One region of the Streptomyces sediminicola genome, then DNA from elsewhere that is predicted to be linked to it. Evidence: riboswitches for the same ligand, from Rfam matches in the RefSeq annotation. Region 1 holds a riboswitch; each other region holds the start of a gene.

What was found. Region 1 has a riboswitch for cyclic di-AMP ahead of VM636_RS18320 (transglycosylase family protein). Riboswitches for the same ligand answer to the same signal wherever they lie in the genome.
Region 2: it holds a riboswitch for cyclic di-AMP, as region 1 does, so the genes downstream of both, VM636_RS12575 (transglycosylase SLT domain-containing protein) here and VM636_RS18320 (transglycosylase family protein) in region 1, are expected to answer to the same signal.
Region 3: it holds a riboswitch for cyclic di-AMP, as region 1 does, so the genes downstream of both, VM636_RS07555 (M23 family metallopeptidase) here and VM636_RS18320 (transglycosylase family protein) in region 1, are expected to answer to the same signal.
Region 4: it holds a riboswitch for cyclic di-AMP, as region 1 does, so the genes downstream of both, VM636_RS26080 (C40 family peptidase) here and VM636_RS18320 (transglycosylase family protein) in region 1, are expected to answer to the same signal.

The regions. Positions count from the first base shown of each region.
Region 1 is NZ_CP144555.1:4,159,781-4,163,044, reverse strand. It holds gene eno (phosphopyruvate hydratase) at 1-1,019, opposite strand, end outside; gene VM636_RS18320 (transglycosylase family protein) at 1,341-2,102, opposite strand; cyclic di-AMP (ydaO/yuaA leader) riboswitch at 2,107-2,275, opposite strand; gene VM636_RS18315 (transglycosylase family protein) at 2,452-3,264, opposite strand, start outside.
Region 2 is NZ_CP144555.1:2,896,033-2,899,296, reverse strand. It holds gene VM636_RS12585 (GNAT family N-acetyltransferase) at 1-164, opposite strand, end outside; gene VM636_RS12580 (HAD family hydrolase) at 379-1,188, shown strand; gene VM636_RS12575 (transglycosylase SLT domain-containing protein) at 1,219-1,719, opposite strand; cyclic di-AMP (ydaO/yuaA leader) riboswitch at 1,722-1,880, opposite strand; gene VM636_RS12570 (polyprenyl synthetase family protein) at 2,848-3,264, shown strand, end outside.
Region 3 is NZ_CP144555.1:1,753,468-1,756,731, forward strand. It holds gene VM636_RS07545 (bifunctional GNAT family N-acetyltransferase/acetate--CoA ligase family protein) at 1-497, opposite strand, end outside; gene VM636_RS07550 (HPr family phosphocarrier protein) at 677-958, shown strand; gene VM636_RS07555 (M23 family metallopeptidase) at 1,062-1,826, opposite strand; cyclic di-AMP (ydaO/yuaA leader) riboswitch at 1,839-2,003, opposite strand; gene VM636_RS07560 (pitrilysin family protein) at 2,198-3,264, opposite strand, start outside.
Region 4 is NZ_CP144555.1:5,908,528-5,911,791, reverse strand. It holds gene VM636_RS26090 (ATP-dependent Clp protease proteolytic subunit) at 1-266, shown strand, start outside; gene VM636_RS26085 (hypothetical protein) at 274-579, shown strand; cyclic di-AMP (ydaO/yuaA leader) riboswitch at 1,014-1,227, shown strand; gene VM636_RS26080 (C40 family peptidase) at 1,231-1,704, shown strand; gene VM636_RS26075 (ATP-binding protein) at 1,899-2,408, opposite strand; gene VM636_RS26070 (helix-turn-helix transcriptional regulator) at 2,622-3,264, shown strand, end outside.

The DNA of each region.
Region 1 (3,264 bases):
CCGATCTGGTTCACCTTGACCAGCAGGGCGTTGGCGGCGCCGTCCTCGATGCCGCGGGCCAGCCGCTCGGGGTTGGTGACGAACAGGTCGTCACCGACGAGCTGGACCTTGTCGCCCAGGCGCTCGGTGATGGTCTGCCAGCCCTCCCAGTCGTCCTCGAAGAGCGGGTCCTCGATGGAGACCAGCGGGTACGCCTCGACCAGCTCGGCGTAGTAGTCGGTCATCTCGGCGGCGGTGCGCTCCTTGCCCTCGAAGACGTAGGAGCCGTCCTTGTAGAACTCGGACGCGGCGACGTCGAGCGCCAGGGCGATCTGCTCGCCGGGCGTGTAGCCGGCCTCCTTGACCGCCTCCAGGATGAGGTCGAGCGCCTCGCGGTTGGAGCCGAGGTCGGGGGCGAAGCCGCCCTCGTCGCCGAGGCCGGTGGCCAGGCCCTTGCTCTTCAGCACCTTCTTGAGGGTGTGGTAGACCTCGGTGCCCCAGCGCAGCGCCTCGGAGAAGGACTCCGCGCCGATCGGGGCGATCATGAACTCCTGGATGTCCACGTTGGAGTCGGCGTGCGAGCCGCCGTTCAGGATGTTCATCATCGGCACCGGCAGCAGGTGCGCGTTGGGACCGCCCAGGTAGCGGAAGAGCGGCAGGTCGGACGCCTCGGAGGCGGCGTGGGCGACGGCCAGGGAGACGCCGAGGATGGCGTTGGCGCCGAGGGAGCCCTTGTTGTCGGTGGCGTCCAGGTCGAACATGGCCTGGTCGATCAGGCGCTGCTCGGTGGCGTCGTAGCCGACCAGCTCCGGGCCGATCTGCTCGATGACGGCGAGGACGGCCTTCTCGACACCCTTGCCCTGATAGCGGTTGGGGTCGCCGTCACGAAGCTCGACGGCCTCGAAGGCGCCCGTGGAGGCACCGGACGGAACGGCGGCACGACCCGTGCTGCCGTCGTCGAGGCCGACCTCGACCTCGACCGTGGGATTGCCTCGGGAGTCCAGGATTTCCCGGGCTACGACGACGTCGATGGACGGCACGAGCATCTCCATTCTCGGGATGTGACGCGTTGTGGCGGGCCGCGGTGGCTCCGCGGCCCACACCTGTGGCTCTGCGGGATGAGCCTAACCGGCTCCGGACGATCGGCCAGCCGGTCGCCCACCCGTCGGACAGAACCGAGAGTAAATTGTTTCCGTACGGAACAAAACAGGGAGGCGAGGACACCGCCCGCCGGGCCGCCGCTCCCGCCGGTAACCCCGCCCCGGCACCCGGGCGCGGAAAAGGCCCCGCCCCGGCGCGTACGGGGGAACACGCGCCGGGGCGGGGGGTCCGGAAGGGACGGGACGGATCGCCCGCGGCCCTTACTTCAGGTGGAGCTGCTGACCCGGGTAGATGAGGTCGGCGTGCTCGACGATGTCCTTGTTGAGCTGGAAGAGCTTGTTCCAGCCGCCCTTGACGCCGTGCTCGGCGGCGATCGCGCTGAGGGTGTCGCCCTTGACGACCTTGTACTCGCCGTCGCCCTTCTTGACCTTCTTGCCGGTCGGGGTGGTGACGGTCTTCTTGGCGGCCGGGCGCTCGGTGGAGCGCGAGGACTGCTGCTCGCCGCGGCTCTGCGAGGAGCCGGTGGACTGCGACTTCGGCTTGGCCGGGGCCTGCGGCTTCGACTGGGCGGAGCCGGAGGACTGCGAGGAGCCGGTGGACTGCGAGGTGCCGGACTGCGAGGAGCCGGTGGAGCCGCCGCCGGTGTACGCGGCGCTCGACAGACCGCGGCCGCAGACCGGCCAGGCGCCCTTGCCCTGGCCCGCGAGGACCTTCTCGGCGACGGCTATCTGCTGGGCCTTGCTGGCCTGGTTGGCGGTCGCGGCGTACTGGGTGCCGCCGTAGGCGGCCCAGGTGGAGGCGGAGAACTGCAGACCGCCGTAGTAGCCGTTGCCGGTGTTGATGGACCAGTTGCCGCCCGACTCGCACTGGGCGACGGCGTCCCACTCGGCGGCGGTGGCGGCGGAGGCGTTGCCGGCCGCCATCAGCGGGGCGGCGACGGCGGCACCGGTGACGCCGGCGACGGCGATCACACGGGTGGCCTTGGACGGACGACGGTGCTTGCCCTTGCCGGAAAACAGCATGGTGGAATCCCCTCACCGACGCCTGCGAGGTGAGCTGTCGGGTTCGGGCCGGTTGAGAGTTGCCCGGCCGCGTCCCTCGCGGGACGCGGCTTCACCCCAAGCCGCTCCGGCTCAACTGCCCGGTGCGGCACTTACCTTGGGTCCCCCGCTCCTGCCTGCGGCGCTTGACGCGACGACTGTTCCCGGACCGCCGCTGGCAGGATTCGGCGTTGCGGCGGTCGGGGCCCGCGGTGGCGAGCGGTCATGACCGTAGCCACGCCGTCGGGGGAAAGACAAAGACGATCAGGGCTTCTGAGACCTATCTCTCACGGAGTTTAAACCGGGCATTCGGCCTGAACCATGACGCTAACTACCCCTGGTTATCGCCCGATTCGCCCGGAATCTCAAGCGTCTGACCGGGCACGATGTGGTCAGGATCGATTCCGACGACACCCTTGTTGCCGGCGTAGAGCGCGGGCCATCCGCCGTCGACGTCAAGGGAGTCGGCGATGCCCCAGAGGTTGTCTCCGGCGCGGACCGTGTACGTGCCGTCCGTGAGGCCCCGGGCGCCGTCGCCGGCGCGCGCGGCGTGGCGGCCGGGGCGGTCGGCCCCGCGCCCCTCGGAGGCGCCCTCCTCGGCACTGTCGCCGCGGTGCCGGCCCGAGGTCTCCTCGCCGGTCTCGGCGAGGCCCGAAGAACCGGCCCGCTGGTCCGAGTCGCCCGATTCGCCACCCTTCGCACCTTCGGCGGAGGAGCCGCCCTGGTTCTGCCCCTGGCCGCCGCCTTCACCCCTCCCCTTCCCTTCGCTCCCGTGGGTGCCGGAATCGGAGGAGTGGCCACCGCCGGACGACGCGCCCGAGGAGGCGTCAGCGGACGGCGAGGGGGAGGCCGAGGGGGACGATCCGGGCGTCGGCGTGCCGAGGCCGGCCAAGCCGGACGAACCGGGCGCCTGGGGGGTCGCCGACGCGGTTCCGCCCGCGGTGCCGGCGTCCACCCCGATCGAGGACGAGCCGTTGCCGAGCCCGGCGAGCGGCCCACAGGTCGGCCAGGCGGCGACACCCTGCTCCGCGAGCAGGTCCTCGGCCACTCTTATCTGCTGCGAGCGGCTGGCCTGGTCGGGGCTGGGCGCGTAGTCGAGACCGCCGAAGCGCTCCCAGTCCGCCTGCGACAACTGCAGGCCGCC
Region 2 (3,264 bases), 1.3 Mb from region 1:
GCGACCCGGGCGCCGGGCCGCACGCGTCCCACGGCCTCGGTGAACTCCGGTTCCATGAAGGGGCTGCGAGGCGCCGTCGACGCGGACCGCAGCGCGCGCCAGCGGTCCTTCTCCCCCTCGCCCAGCTCCCGCGGCAGGAGCACACGCAGACGTCCGCCGTTCAACCCGACCCCCCGATCAAGTCCCCCCTGGACAAAGGGAAGGTACCGCCCGCGGACCGGCGCCCGGTAGGCCGCAGAGCATGTTGTTGCCAACCGGTGCACAGGGCTTTAACTGCCTTTAGCCGATGATGCGTCAGCTTTCGGACACCTACGAACGTCCTCGTACGCATGTGATCGCGGCTGAGTCGTACGGGCGTCGTGTCCGTATTCTCTGATCATGAACCGCACCGCATACGGACTCGTCGCCACCGACCTCGACGGAACGCTGTTGCGCCGCGACGACACCGTCTCCCCCCGGTCGCTGGCCGTGCTCGCGCGGGCGGCGCGGGCGGGTGTGCGGCACCTGGTGGTGACGGGGCGGCCCGCGCCGCGGATCCGCTCCCTGCTCGACGTCCTCGGCTGCACCGGCCTCGCGGTGTGCGGGCAGGGCGCGCAGGTCTACGACGCCGGGGAGCACCGGCTGCTGTGGTCGGTCACCCTGGACCGGGAGCTGGCGGAGACCGCGCTCGGCAAGATAGAGGCCGAGGTGGGGGACGTGTACGCGGCCGTCGACCAGGACGGCGTCGAGGGGATGACCCTGATCGAGCCGGGCTACCGGATGCCGCACCCGACGCTGCCCGCGGTGCGGGTCGGCCGGCGCGACGACCTGTGGCACCGGCCGATCACCAAGGTCCTGCTGCGCCACCCGCGGCTCTCCGACGACGAGCTGGCGGCGACGGCGCGCGCGGTGGTCGGCTCGCTGGCGACGGTCACGATGTCGGGGCCCGGCACGGTCGAGCTCCAGCCGTGCGGCATCACGAAGGCGACCGGGCTGGCGCTGGCCGCCGAGCACCTCGGGGTGAGCCGGGGGCGGACCATCGCCTTCGGCGACATGCCGAACGACGTCCCCATGTTCCACTGGGCCGCCCACGGCGTGGCGATGGCGAACGCCCACCCCGAACTCCGGGCGGTCGCCGACGAGGTCACGCTCACGAACGAGGACGACGGCGTCGCCGTCGTCCTCGAACGTCATTTCGGCCGGGACTGATGCCGGCCGGCCGCGCCGGTGGGAACCGGATCAGTACGGGCCGAAGACGTTGTCGATCGAGCCGTACCGGTCGGCCGCGTAGTTGCAGGCGGCGGTGATGTTGGCGACCGGGTCGTACGGGTCCATGGCGGTGCCCGGCACGTGGTAGGCGCGGAAGGTCGGGTCGATCACCTGGAGCAGGCCCTTGGACGGGATGCCCATGGCGGCGTTGGAGTCCCAGTTGTTGATCGCCAGCGGGTTGCCGGACGACTCGCGCATGATGTTGCGGTGGATGGCGTCGTAGCTGCCGGGGATCCCGTGCCGCGCCATGATGTCGAGCGACTCGCGGATCCAGCCGTCGAGGTTGTTCGGGTAGGCAGTGGTCGCCGTGACCGCCGTGGTGACGGTCGTCGCGGCGGCGGGGGTGGCCGCGGAGGCGCTGCCGGCGCCGATGAGCGGCAGGGCCAGGACGGCGGCGCCGGTGCCGGCGACGGCGAGCTTGCGGGCGACGCGGGCGGTTCTGGTGCGACGGTTCAGACCGTTGGCAGGCATGGTGAGTCCCTCTCCTACGCCTGCGAGGTGAGCTGTCGGGTTCGGGCGGGGAGGTGCCCGGCCGTGCCCTCACGGGTGACGGCTTCACCCCGAGCCGCACCGGGTGGTGCCCGGTGCGGCGACTTACCTGGGTCCCCCGCTCCTGCCGGCGAGTGTCGAGTGAATGGGTGTGCGCCGGGGCGGTGGCAGGATTCGGCGTCCGCCCGACAGGCCGGGAAGCTATGCGAGAGCACATGTCCGAAACAAGTGCAGGAATCACCCGACGTGCTTGTTGACCTTGATACGGGGTATTTGGGGTGCTTGATCCTTTACGGGTGCAACGGCCAACTCGCCTGCGGCGCAACGGTCCCGCACCCCTCCCGGGGGCGCGCCGGAAGGTTGAGCGGGGTGAGTCAAATCACGGCCCTCAATAAGTGCGGCAAAACGGGCATTCATGCCAAGGGGGCGTCAATCGGCCTTCGTTGGGGTGGTGGTGGGGGAGGGCCGGGATGGGGCGCGTCGCGGTGTCGGGGGGTTCGGCGGGGGCCCGGGTGGGCGGCGGCTGCTTCCGGGCGTCCCGCGCGGGGCGTGGGGGTACCTGCGGGAAGGGGTGGGCGGCGGTGTCGCGCGGGGGTCTGCGGGGGCGCCGGGGTGGCCGGGGTGGCCGGACCGGCCGGGCGGCCCGGCGGAGCGGAGCGCTCCGGTCAGGGGTTTCGGGGCTCCGGTGCCGGTGGCTCGCTCCGGCGGGCTTCGGGGTTGTCGCCGCGCCGGGCGGGCGTCCGCGCCGTACCCGCGGTGCGGGCCCGGAGCCGGGAGGGGGCGCGTACCGAATGGGTGAGGTCCTCCGGGTGCGCCCGGTGGGGAGGAGTGGTGGGATCTTCGGTGACGGCTTCCCGGTCCTCGGTGACGGCTTCCCGGCGTGTCGCGGCCCGTCGCCCCCCGGCTTCCACCCTCCCCGTCAAATCGCTCAATATCTGTTCATATCACCTGATCAAAAACATACCGTTCGTGATCGGATATCGACCGGCCTGTAACGGTGGGCGCGAGCGGTGATCGAAACATGACCGGATACGCTGACTTGAGTGGTGGCAGCGACCTATCGACAGACCAGGTAATCGCCAGTAGACACCAGCAGACAGGAGACCCCTCGTGACCGTCGTCGGGCCATTCGGGCTGAGCGTGCGGGACCAGGCTCTCGAAGCCGATGTCCAGGCCGGGATGACGGCTGTCGAGGAAGGGTTGCTCGAGGCAACCAAGAGTGAGGTGCCCTTCATCACCGAGGCCGCCCAGCACCTGGTGCGGGCCGGCGGCAAGCGGTTCCGGCCGCTGCTGGTGATGCTCGCCGCCCAGTTCGGTGACCCCTACGCCCCCGGCATCGTGCCCTCGGCCGTGGTCGTCGAGCTGACCCACCTCGCCACGCTCTACCACGACGACGTGATGGACGAGGCCGCCGTGCGGCGCGGGGTGCCCAGCGCCAACACCCGCTGGGGCAACTCGGTCGCCGTCCTCACCGGCGACTTCCTGTTCGCCCGCGCCTCGCAGATCCTCGCCGACCTCGGACCCGAG
Region 3 (3,264 bases), 2.4 Mb from region 1:
TTGGCGGGCAGCACCTCGGCGGCGAAGCGGCGGATGCCGCGCTCGCGGGCGACGGCGGCGATGTGTTCCAGCAGGGCGGAGGCGACGCCGCGGCCCTGGTGGGCGTCCTGGACCAGGAAGGCGACCTCGGCCTCGTCGGAGACGGGGGGCGGGGGACCGCCGCCGGGGGCGGGGCGGGAGGAGGCGGGTGTTCCGCCGGCGCCGATCCGGTCGTAGCGTACGGTGGCGATGAACTCGCCGCCGATCGTGGCCGCGAGTCCCACCCGGTCCACGAAGTCGTGGTGGGTGAAGCGGTGGACGTCCTTGGCGGACAGGCGAGGGTACGGCGCGAAGAAGCGGTAGTACTTCGACTCGTCGGAGACCTGCTCATAGAAGCTGATCAGGCGCTCCGCGTCATCAACGGTGATGGGGCGGACGCGTGCGGTGCCGCCGTCGCGCAGCACCACGTCGGCCTCCCAGTGGGCGGGGTACTCGTGCCGGTCCGGCGAGGTCTGCATGGGCCCCAGCGTACGGCTCGCGTACGACAGGGGCGCCGGGCAGGCCGTGGAGGACGGAAGACCGGACCGAGGCCGCGGTCCGGGCGCCACCCCGGCGGGCGCCGCACGCCCGTCCGGAGCCGCTTCACGATATGGGAAACTGGTCTAGACAACCCCTGAACTCCGAAGGGCAGCATCACATGGCTGAGCGCCGCGTCAACGTCGGCTGGGCCGAGGGCCTCCACGCCCGCCCCGCCTCCCTCTTCGTCCGAGCCGCCACGGCCACAGGCGTCCCGGTGACGATCGCCAAGGCCGACGGCGACCCCGTCAACGCGGCCTCCATGCTGGCCGTCCTGGGCCTGGGCGCCCAGGGGGGCGAGGAGATCGTCCTCGCCTCCGACGCCGAGGGCGCGGACATCGCCCTGGACCGGCTGGCCAAGCTGGTCGCCGAGGGTCTCGAGGAGCTTCCCGAGACCGTCTGACCCGGGACGCCGCGGACCGCGCCGCCCCCACGACACGCGAGGGCCCGCCCGAGGAGACTCGGGCGGGCCCTCGCTTCGCCGGGCGCCGGCGCGGTCCGCGGCGTCAGATCGCGACGCCGTGGCCGCGCAGGTAGGCGGCGGGGTCCATGTCGGTGCCGTAGTCGGCGCCCGAACGGACCTCGAAGTGCAGGTGGGGTCCGGTGACGTTGCCGGTGGCGCCGGCCAGGCCGATCTGCTGGCCGGGGGTGACCGCCTGGCCCGCGAAGACGCCGATGGACGACAGGTGCCCGTACTGGGTGTACGTGCCGTCGTGCATCTTGATCACGACCTGGTAGCCGTACGCGCCGCCCCAGCCGGCCTCGACGACCGTGCCGGTGCCGACCGACCGCACCGGGGTGCCGGTGGCGGCGTGGAAGTCGATGCCGGTGTGGCTGCCGGAGGACCACAGGGCGCTGCCGGCCCCGTAGGCGGTGGAGACATAGGAGCCGGCGATCGGCGCCACGAAGGTGTTCAGACGCTCGCGCTCGGCCTCCCGGGCGGCGCGCTCCTGGGCCTCGCGGGCCTCCGCGGCGGCCTCGGCGGCCCGCTCGCGGGCGGCCTTCTGCGCGGCCTCCCGGGCGGCGGCGTGCTGCGCGGCCTGCTTCTGCGACTCGGCCTGGGCGTCGATCTCCCCGGCGACGGAGTCACCGATGGTGACGACCGGGGTGAGCCCGGTCTGCTCCGGGGACGGCTCGTCGGCGAGCGCCGGGGCCGCGAGGTTCCCGACCACTCCGCCGGTGGCGAGGGCGGCGACACCCGCCGCGCGGGCGGTGGTGCGGTGCATCTTGCCGGGGCGGCGATGCTTCCCGGTGGCGCGCGTGAACGCCATGTGGAGGCTGGTCCTTTCCTTCCCTCTCGCCTACCGGGTTAGCTGACGGGTTCGGAGCAGGAAGGTCTCCTACGGACCCCCTCGCCTGCGCGCGGGCGTCCGATTCACCCCAGGGACTGCACACGGGTCCCCGGCTCCCCTGGCTCGCGCCGTACGGGGACTCGGCGATGGCTGTCCGGTGCCGCGGGCGCGGCGCACTGCCTGACGAACAGCCCGGACGAAGCTAAACGGGCCCGGCGTCAATCCTCAAACGCACCAAGGTTTTTGTAGCGTACGCCACAGGGCAGACGGGCAGCCTCCCCCTCAATTCGGACACGGGGCGGCCCCGGTGACGTCCTGCCACCGGGGCCGCCGCACGCGTCCGGGACCGCTCACTCGGCCGGGACGACCGTCACCTCGCCGATGCCGAGGGCCTCCACGGGGGCCTTGATCTTGGCGGCGTCGCCGACCAGGACGGTCACCAGGCGGTCCACCGGGAAGGCGTTGACGACCGCCGCCGTGGCCTCCACGGTGCCCGTCGCGGCGAGCTGCCGGTACAGGGCGGCCTGGTAGTCGTCGGGCAGGTGCTGCTCGACCTGGTCGGCGAGGGTGCCGGCGACGGCCGCCGCCGTCTCGTACTTGAGCGGCGCCACCCCCACCAGGTTCTGCACGGCCACGTCCCGCTCGGCGTCGGTCAGCCCCTCCGCGGCGAGCGTGCGCAGCACCGTCCACAGGTCCGACAGGGCGGGGCCGGTGTTGGGCGTGTCGACGGAGCCGCTGATGGCGAGCATCGAGGCGCCGGTGCCGTCGGGCGCGGAGCGCAGCACCTGGCCGAAGGCACGGACGCCGTAGGTGTAGCCCTTCTCCTCGCGCAGGACGCGGTCCAAGCGGGAGGTGAGGGTGCCGCCGAGGCAGTACGTGCCGAGCACCTGCGCCGGCCAGACGCGGTCGTGCCGGTCGGCGCCGGTGCGGCCGATGAGGAGCTGGGTCTGGACGGCGCCGGGACGGTCCACGATGACGACCCGGCCGGTGTCGTCGGCGGTCACCGGCGGCACCGGACGCGGCTCGGTCGTGGAGCCGGTCCAGGCGCCCAGGGTGTCGGCGAGCAGCGCGTCCGGGTCGATGCCGGTGAGGTCGCCGACGACCACGGCCGTGGCGGTGGCGGGGCGGACGTGGCGCTCGTAGAAGGCGCGGACGGCGGCCGAGTCGACGGCGGCGACCGTCTCCTCGGTGCCCTGGCGCGGCCGGGACATGCGCGAGCCGGCCGGGAACAGCTCCTTGGACAGCTCCTTGGCGGCGCGGCGCGCGGGGTTGGCCAGTTCGTGCGGGATCTCGTCGAGCCGGTTGCGCACCAGCCGCTCGACCTCGCCGTCGGCGAAGGCGGGCGCCCGCAGGGCGTCGGCGACCAGGCCGAGCGCCTTGGCGAGCCGGGAGACCGGCACCTCCAGGCTCAGCCGGA
Region 4 (3,264 bases), 1.7 Mb from region 1:
CACGGGTGCTGCTCCGCCAGCCCGCGGCCGAGGAGCCGATCGAGGGCACGGCGAGCGACCTGGCCGTGCGCGCCGAGGAGTTGGGCAGGCTCCGCGCCCTCGTGGAGGAGATCCTCGTCCGGCACACCGGACGCGCCGCGGACCGGGTGAGCGCGGACCTCGACCACGTCACCGTCCTCGACGCCCGGCAGGCCGTGGCCTACGGGCTGGCGGACCGGATCGTCCCCGCCCGCACCACGGTGCGCCGCGCTCCCGGGGGAAGGTGAGCCGCGGATGCCGTCCCCGGAACCGCCGCCGCTGCCCGCGCTGACGCGCGCCGAGGCCGAGGTGATCGACCGCTACCTGGACGTCGTCGACCTGCTGGGCCGCGTCAACCCGACGCGGGACGGCGACACGTACCGCGGGCTGCGCGCCGCCCAGGCACTGGTCGGCAAGGCGGCCGGCCTGCGGGACGCACTGGCGTTGATGCACCGGCGCGGTGAGACGGAATTCCACACCGCCACCCTGGTCCGGGCGCTGCGGGTACTCGACGGCGACCGGCGCACGGCCCGCGTCACCCTCCCGCCCGACGACGTCTGACCCACCCCCGCGCCCCGGTCACGGGCAGCGCGGGCCACCCGGGACGGTGGCCGCGAGGAACGGCGAGGAACGGCGAGGGCCGCGCGGGGGAGGTGGTCGGGGGCGCGGCCGGCCGGCACCGGGCGGGGCTCGGGCCTACTCCGGCCCGGTGGTGGAACGGACCGAACGGTCTCCCCCCTTTCGGTGGAGAATCACCTCCCTCCTTCGTCCCCCCGCGGTTGCGCGACGGCCCGCCCCATGGAGCCGGAATGCCGCGTTCCGCTCCTGGTCCGGGCCTCCCGGAGGGGCCCGGCGGCACCCGGGGCACCGGCCCGTCCACCCGAACAGGCCAGTGGTGAGTAACAACACAGCCACACCTGTGCGAGGAGTTTTCGGTCCTCCGATGGGACAAGATCCGTCTCGGACGACAAGCCCCCGCCACCACGGCGGGGCGGTCCGGGTGGACGCCGAGTCCTGCCGCCGCCCGGACGACCGGTCGACAGAAGTGGATCGGCAGGAGTGGAGGACCCGAGCACGACGGGTCGCCGGCACGGTCGCGCCACGGCCGGGCCGAGCAGCCCTTGGGGTGAAGCCGCACACGTGCGGCCGGGCAACTTCGCCAGCCCGAATCCGACAGGTCATCCTTCACAGGCGGCTGACGAAGGGTTGCGCATGTCTGCGCTCAATCGTGTCCCGTCGCTCATGGCCCGTGCCGGTACGGCCTCGGCCCTCACCCTCGCCGCCGTCGGCGGCTCCGTCGTGATCCCCGGCGCCGCCTCCGAGGCCGCCGCGGCACCCCACGCCGCCAAGGCGGTACAGATCGCCGCCTCCAAGAAGGGCTCCCCCTACCAGTGGGGCGCCACGGGTCCTGGCAGGTTCGACTGCTCCGGGCTGACGCTGTACTCCTTCAACAAGGCCGGCAAGAAGCTGCCGCGTACCGCCGCCCAGCAGTACAACAAGACCCGGCACATCTCCTCCGGCAGTCGCAAGGCCGGTGACCTGGTCTTCTTCCACTCCGGCCGGAGCGTCTACCACGTCGGCATCTACGCCGGCGGCGGCAAGATCTGGCACGCCCCGAAGACCGGGGACGTGGTGCGCCTGCAGAAGATCTGGACCAAGAGCGTCTGGTACGGCCGGGTCAAGTGATCCGGCACGCGGTGGGGGCGGCCCCCTGACCGGCCGTCACCACCGTGGCCGGACCGGAACGCACGCGCGCCACGGGCGGCCCCGGGCCCGGGGCGCGGCGACGGCGCCTCCGTACCTCGGCACGCGGACCGGTCGCCGCGCGCCGCCACCGGTGTCCCGTCGCCGGCCGGCCGGTGCCGCGGCCGTACCGGGCCTCAGCCCCGCGGCTCAGCGGTCCGCGCCGTCTCCCGTCCGGCACCCTGACCGACGGGCAGGGTGTCCGCGGCCGGCCCCGCCGGACCGAGCGGGACCGGCCAGGGCAGTTCGACGAAGACGGTCTTGCCGCCCTCGCGCGTGCGCCGGATCCTGAGCCGTCCGCCGCACTCCGCGGTGAGCGAACGGATGATCACCAGGCCCCGGCCGTTGTCCTGCTGGACGGCGGCCGGCAGCCGTTTGGGCAGCCGTGGGTGGCTGTCGGTGACGCCGACCCGCAGCCACCCCTCGTGGTCGAGCCCGAGGTCCACGGTGAAGGTCGGCGACTGCCCGAGCGTGTGCTGGACCGCGTTGGTCGCCAGCTCGGAGACGACGAGCCGGACGGTCTCGGCCAGCTCCGCCCCGGCGGGCAGGCCCCACTCGGCGAGCGTGCCCATCACGTGGGTGCGCGCGGCGGCCACCGAGACCGCATCGCTCGGCAGAGTGACGGATGCTTCCAGATGGTCTGCCATGGCGACGCCGTCCTTTTCCCACGGGACCGCGGTCCGACACGGAGCGGACGGTTGGAGTACGGTCCCGGACTGGTGCTTCGCCGCCAGAGTGCCATCAACGCACCCCCGAGGGCGCCGATCCACCAAGTTATGCATATATCTGTCGCTCGAAGCGGTGAACTCTGCGACGGCAGAGCGTATTTGGGCGGCCCCTGAGAAGTAAGGGAGTGGCCCATGCAGCACGGCCCCGTGGTGCGACGCCGTAAACTGGGCGCGGAACTGCGCGCCCTGCGGACATCGGCGGGGATCACCAGCGGTGAGGCGGCCGGCCTGGTGGGCTGGCACCAGTCGAAGGTCAGCCGCATCGAGACCGGCACCAGCGGGGCCAAGCCCGCCGACGTCAGGCTGCTGCTGGACGCGTACGGCGTGGACGACCCGCGGTTGCGGGACCTGCTGGCCACGCTGGCCGGCTCCGAGGACCCCGGGGGCCGGCACCACTGGTGGCACGCCTACCGGGGCGTGCTGCCGCCGGCCTACCGGGACTTCATCAGCCTGGAGTCGCAGGCCGGCGCGATGCGCACCCTGGAGACCACGGTCGTGCCGGGGCTGCTGCAGACGCCGGAGTACGCCCGCGCCGTGACGCGCGCGGCGGTGGACGGGGAGCCGGAGGACCGGCTCGACACGCTGGTGGAGGTCCGCCTCACCCGGCAGGACGTACTGCGCGCGGAGCAGCCGCTCACGCTGCACGCGGTCCTGGACGAGGCGGTGCTACGCCGGGAGGTGGGCGGCCCGGGGGTGATGGCCCGCCAGTTGACGAGGCTCGTGGAGGCGGCACGTCTGCCGCACGTCAGGCTCCAGGTGCTGCCGTTTTCCGCCG